Hoeflea algicola: one gene and its partner. The protein of the gene in region 1 interacts with the protein of each later gene in a pairwise test. Links are inferred from orthologs where the notes say so. Each region holds a gene or a part of one and is shown on either strand. Other genes may lie near its edges. The genes, in order: OEG84_RS14350 and sfsA.

The links.
Region 2: the proteins of OEG84_RS14350 (region 1) and sfsA interact in binary tests that used the Escherichia coli proteins (3 or more experiments, as listed by UniProt). The link is inferred for Hoeflea algicola from one-to-one orthologs.

The regions. Positions count from the first base shown.
Region 1 is NZ_JAOVZR010000001.1:2,935,386-2,938,500, forward strand. Bases 177-2,966 are described here. They hold OEG84_RS14350 (glutamate-5-semialdehyde dehydrogenase), read left to right. Parts: upstream 177-824; coding sequence 825-2,108; downstream 2,109-2,966. Other genes in these bases: proB (glutamate 5-kinase), read left to right, coding at 177-740; OEG84_RS14355 (nicotinate-nucleotide adenylyltransferase), read left to right, coding at 2,144-2,749; rsfS (ribosome silencing factor), read left to right, coding at 2,796-2,966. In the rest of the region: more of proB, read left to right, coding at 1-176; more of rsfS, read left to right, coding at 2,967-3,115. UniProt on the Escherichia coli protein: Catalyzes the NADPH-dependent reduction of L-glutamate 5-phosphate into L-glutamate 5-semialdehyde and phosphate. The product spontaneously undergoes cyclization to form 1-pyrroline-5-carboxylate.
Region 2 is NZ_JAOVZR010000001.1:963,132-966,239, reverse strand. Bases 3-2,785 are described here. They hold sfsA (DNA/RNA nuclease SfsA), read right to left. Parts: upstream 1,866-2,785; coding sequence 1,140-1,865; downstream 3-1,139. Other genes in these bases: phaC (class I poly(R)-hydroxyalkanoic acid synthase), read right to left, coding at 1,956-2,785; map (type I methionyl aminopeptidase), read right to left, coding at 266-1,093. Also shown: more of phaC, read right to left, coding at 2,786-3,108. UniProt on the Escherichia coli protein: Binds to DNA non-specifically. Could be a regulatory factor involved in maltose metabolism.

The DNA of each region.
Region 1 (3,115 bases):
GCGCGGTGCCGATCATCAACGAAAACGACACCGTCGCCACCTCGGAAATCCGCTATGGCGACAACGACCGGCTGGCCGCCCGCGTTGCCACCATGATCGGCGCCGATCTGCTGGTGCTGATGTCCGATATTGACGGGCTCTACACCGCACCACCCGCTACCGATCCCGACGCACGGTACATCGAGATCATCGACGCCATCGGCCCGGATATCGAGGCGATGGCCGGTGATGCCGGCTCCGAACTCTCGCGCGGCGGCATGAAAACCAAGATCGACGCCGGCAAGATCGCCACCGGCGCCGGCTGCGCCATGATCATCGCCTCCGGCAAGACCGACCACCCGCTTTCCGCCATCGACAACGGTGCCCGCTCAAGCTGGTTTGCACCTTCCGGCACGCCGCAATCGGCGCGCAAGACCTGGATAGCCGGACAGCTCGATCCATCGGGGAGATTGTTGATCGACGCCGGAGCCGAACGAGCGCTGCGCTCGGGCAAAAGCCTGCTGCCGGCCGGCGTTCGATCCATTGTCGGTGAATTCCACCGCGGCGACCCGGTAGCCCTCTGCGATGCGTCGGGCCGCGAAATCGCCCGTGGACTGTCGGGCTATGACGCAGAGGAAGCGCGCCGTATCGCCGGCCGCAAGTCGAGCGAGATCGAGGCCATTCTCGGCTATTCCGGTCGCGCCGCGATGATCCACCGCGACGACATGGTAATTACCTCCGGCAAGGGCTTGGGCGTTTGATCCGTGGCAATGGCGCAACGCCGCTTTACGCCATCCCGCTGATTGCGTAAGAAATGCGCTTGATCGCCCGCCGGGAGACCCGCCATGCTTGAAAAGACCAGTCCACAATCCGACGTCGCCGAAGTGATGGCCGATATCGGCCGCCGCGCCAAGGCAGCAGCCCGGCCACTGGCGATTGCCGGCACCGAGCGGAAGAACCGCGCACTGGAAGCCATGGCGAACGCCATCGACAATCGCCGTGCCGAGATCCTGACTGCCAATGCGCGCGACGTCGAAGCCGCCCGAGCCGGTGGCATGGCCAGTTCCTTTATCGACCGGCTGCAGCTGGATGACGCCCGCATCGACGCGATCATCACAGGCATTCGTGCCATCGCCCAACTGGATGACCCGGTTGGTGGAGTGATTGCCGCTTGGGAACGACCCAACGGGCTGAAGATCGAGCGCGTCCGCACGCCGCTCGGCGTCATCGGCGTCATCTATGAAAGCCGCCCCAATGTCACCGCCGATGCCGGCGCCCTGTGCCTCAAGGCAGGCAATGCCGTCATCCTGCGCGGTGGATCGGATTCGTTTCATTCCTCCCGCGCCATCCATGCCTGCCTGGTCGATGGTCTTCAAAGTGCTGGCCTGCCCGCCGACGCCATCCAGATGGTGCCGCTGAGCGACCGCGCCGCTGTCGGCGAATTGCTGACCGGCCTTGATGGTGCTGTCGACGTCATCGTCCCGCGCGGCGGCAAGAGCCTTGTCGCCCGGGTACAGGCCGATGCACGGGTGCCGGTGTTCGCCCATCTCGAGGGCATTTGCCATATCTATGTCGACGCTTCCGCCGACCCGAAAATGGCCCGCGCCATAGTCACCAACGCCAAGATGCGCCGTACCGGCATCTGCGGCGCAGTCGAAACGCTGCTGCTTGACCGTCACCTCGAACCGCAGGTGGCAAAGGGCATCCTCGGGGACCTTGCCGCCGCCGGCTGCGAAGTGCGCGGCGATGATGCAGTGCAATCATTGCTGTCCGAGGCCGTACCTGCCAGCGATGAGGACTGGCGCACCGAATATCTCGACGCCATCATCTCGGCGCGGTTTGTCGATGACATCGGCGGCGCCATCGACCACATCTCCCGTTATTCGTCGGGCCACACCGAAGCGGTGATCGCCGAGGATGCCGGCGTCGTCAGCCGCTTTTTCAACGAGGTTGATTCCGCAATCCTGCTGCACAACGCCTCGACCCAGTTTGCCGATGGCGGCGAATTCGGCATGGGCGCGGAGATCGGCATCGCCACCGGCAAGATGCACGCCCGCGGCCCGGTTGGCGTCGAACAGCTGACATCCTTCAAATATCGCGTGCACGGCGCGGGCCAGACCCGGCCCTGACGGTGGAGCACACCTATACGCCGCCATTCCTGAAAATGCCGCATGTTGAGAAAGGCATGCGCGTCGGTCTGTTCGGCGGGTCCTTCAATCCGCCCCACCAAGGCCATGTGCTGGTTGCAGAGATCGCCCTGAGACGACTGGGTCTGGATCAATTGTGGTGGATGGTGACGCCAGGAAATCCGCTCAAGAACCATGGAGAACTGGCAACCCTTGAAGAACGCGTCGAACTGAGCCGGCAGATTGCCCCCGGCCCGCGGGTCAAGGTCACTGCGTTTGAGGCGGCCAATGGGTTGCATTACACGGCGCAGACGTTGGCATTCGTCAAGGCCCGTAATCCCGGCGTGCGCTTTGTCTGGGTGATGGGCGCCGACAATCTGAAATATTTCCACCTTTGGCAGAACTGGCGCGGCATTGCCGAAACCTTCCCCATCGCCGTGATCGACCGGCCTGGTGCGACACTCGCCTATCTGTCATCGAAAATGGCCAAGGCCTACGATCAGGCCCGCATCGACGAGGATGACGCTGGTGTTTTGCCGTTCCTCAAGGCTCCCGCATGGACCTTCATCCATGGCCCGCGTTCGCCATTGTCTTCCAGCGCAATCCGCCAGGCCCGCGCAGACCCGTCAAATTCGACGTCTTGAAATTGTAATGGGTCCATGACTATCTTGAAGGTACGGCGCATTTGTTTTGACGCGTGCGTCGTTTGTTGGACTGTTCAGGACAAGGAAAGGAACCACCCTGAGAACAGCACACGATAAGGGAAACGCGACGAGCGGTTTCTCCCAGGCGGCGGGTAGCGGCGAACGTACCGCTTTGCGCCAGCTTCAACTGGTCCGTGAAAATCTCGCGGACTCCAAGGCGGAAGACGTCGTTTTCATCGACATTGAGGGTAAATCGGCCCTGGCTGATTTCATGGTAGTGGCCTCCGGTCGCTCCAACCGTCATGTTGCCGCAGTCTGCGACCGTCTGATCAGCGAACTCAAGGATGCCGGTTTCGGTACCCCGCG
Region 2 (3,108 bases), 2.0 Mb from region 1 along the record:
AACCGGAAAAGCAGCAACTCGAGCAGTTCGTAATCTGCCAACGCCCGGTCGCCGCTTTCACGAAACCGCAGCCGCAAGCGGTTGCGGTGACCATGGTAATGTTCTTCCGGAGCCTGGGGGGCAGGAACGTCGCCATCGGCGATGGCGTGGCCTCTGGCTCTAGCCGGCCGTGTTTCTGCGAACCAGGCCCGTTCATCTGCGGGCGCGTCATCGGTGCCCTCGTCGCTCAGGCCCTTTTTACTCAGACCTGGTCGACGAGGCGATGTCATGCGGGCAGGCCAGGCCGGTCAAATCCGCCCGGAGACAGGGTGAAGATCTCGCAGCCGGTTTCGGTGACGCCGATGGTGTGCTCGTATTGCGCCGACAGCGAACGGTCGCGGGTGACCGCGGTCCAGCCATCGGACAGCACTTTGACATGCGGGCGACCGAGATTGATCATCGGCTCGATGGTGAAGAGCATGCCTGCACGTATCTCCGGGCCTTCATTGGCACGACCGTAGTGCAGGATATTTGGTGCGTCGTGGAACATTTGCCCCAAGCCGTGACCGCAGAAATCGCGCACCACCGAGCAGCGTTCGGCTTCGGCATAGGTCTGGATGGCTTCGCCAATGGCGCCTGTACGGACGCCGGGCTTGACCGCCTCAATGCCGAGCATCAGCGATTTATGGGTGATTTCCAAGAGCCTCTCGGCGGCGCGCTTGATCTGGCCAACCGGGTACATGCGGCTTGAATCGCCGTGCCAGCCGTCGAGCACATAAGTGACGTCGATGTTGACGACGTCGCCCTCGCGCAGCGGCTTGTCGTTAGGGATGCCGTGACAGACGACATGGTTGATCGAGGTGCAGCAGGATTTGGTGTAGCCGCGATAGTTCAGCGTTGCCGGCAGCGCGCCGTGATCCTGGCCGAATTCGAACACGAAACGATCGATCTCGTTGGTGGTGACGCCAGGAGCGACGCGTGACACCAGTTCGTCCAGACACCGTGCCGTCAACTGGCTGGCTTTGCGCATGCCCTCGAAGCCTTCGGGGCCGTAAAGCCGGATCTGACCAGTGTTTTTCATCGGGGCCGACGTCGCGTCGATATAGGTAACCATGGCAGGCTCGCTTTGTCTCATCTGCCCGGGCTGCGCCGGCAGGGGTTCATGATACGCTGTTTAATCCGGATTCCTCAACGGGGACAACGAACTCAGCGCGAATTTGCTCCGGTGTGATCTTGCACCGTATGGCGCAAGCTTCAACCCCGCGCTTCATGGCTCGGTCAAAGGCCGTGGCATAGGTCTTATCAAGGTCGCGGCACAGCCTGAGCCGGTCCACATCCGAGCGCTGTATCAGATAGACCATAATCGCGCGGTGTCCAGCCTCCGCCATGTCGCCAAGCTCCTCGAGATGTTTGGCGCCGCGGCTGGTGACCGAGTCGGGGAATTCGGCGAGACCGGGTTGGCGGCAAAAATGGACATTCTTGACTTCGACATAGGCTTTGCCGCGCACCGGATCGTCCAGCAGCATGTCGATGCGTGAATTGATCCCGTATTTCTGCTCGCGTTTCAGCACCGCGTAGTCGCCAAGCGTTCCCAGCAGCCCCTCCTTTATTGCATCCTCGACCAGCCGGTTTGGTCGGCCGGTATTGATGCCGACAAGCGTGCCGTCGGCTTCGACGAGTTCCAGCGCATGGCGGTATTTGCGCGTCGTGCTGCCGATGTGCTCGGTCAGGTAGATCCGTGAGCCCGGTGCGGTCAGCCCCAACATAGAGCCCGTATTGGGGCACGATCCGGTGATCGCTTCGCCATTGTCGAGTTCGGCGTCGAACAGGAACCGCTTGTAACGGCGGACAAGCCGGGCGCGGATCAGGGGCGGGTCAAATTGCATCGCCGGGCGCATAACAGGGATCGCCACCCGTGGCAAACCAGGTGCGCGCGCCGTTATGCGCTCTGAGGGAGAGAAAAAACGCGTCAGGCCTCAGACGCGAACCCGCACATAGGAGCCCGGCGCATCCTCGATCGGCTTGAGCTTGGTTCCGCCGGGCTTGCGCGCCGGCACTTCCTCGTCGGATTGGGACCGGATCCATGCATGCCAGTGTGGCCACCAGGAACCTGGTGTCTCCTTGGCGCCGGCAACCCAATCGTCAAATTCCGCATTCTTGGGGCCATCGCTCCAGAACTGGTATTTTCCGGCTGCGGGTGGATTGACGACACCGGCAATGTGTCCCGATCCCGACATCACATAGGTAACGTCGCCACCGAGCAGCTTGCCGCCGATATAGGCCGAGCGGGCAGGGGCGATATGATCTTCCTTGGCTGCAAGGTTATAGACCGGGATCTTGACCTTGGAGAGATCAAGGGTCTTGCCGGCAAGTTTCATCCGGCCTTGCGAAAGGTTGTTCTCTAGGTAGCAATTACGCAGATAAAAGGAGTGGTTGGCCGCCGGCATTCGCGTTGCATCTGCGTTCCAGTAAAGCAGGTCGAAGGGCATCGGATCCTTGCCCTTGAGGTAGTTGTTGACGACATAGGGCCAGATCAGATCGGAGGCGCGCAGCATATTGAAAGCTGTGGCCATTTTCGACCCGTCGAGATAGCCGCTCTTTTCCATCGCCGTTTCGATAGATGCTATCTGGTCCTCGTCGACAAACACCTTGAGATCACCGGCATGGGTGAAATCGGTCTGGGTGGTGAAAAAGGTCGCCGTGGCGATGCGACTGTCTTTCTCCTGGGCGTGCAGCGCCAGAGTGGCGGCCAGCAAGGTACCGCCGACGCAGTAGCCGATAGCATTGACCTCGCGCTCGCCGGTGGCTTTCTCGATGGTATCAAGCGCAAACGAGATGCCTTCACGCGAATAAGCTTCCCAATCCTTCTTGGCATGGCGCTCATCCGGGTTGACCCAGGAAATCACGAAAACGGTATGCCCCTGCTCAGTGGCCCATTTGATGAAGGATTTTTTCGGGTTGAGGTCGAGAATATAGAACTTGTTGATCCACGGCGGCACGATCAGCAGCGGCCGCTTGAGAACATTTTCGGTCAGGGGGGCGTACTGGATGATCTGGCAGACGTCGTCCTGAGCGACCACCTTGCCTTCCGACAGAGCAATATTTTCGCCAACGACGAACTTCGAGGCA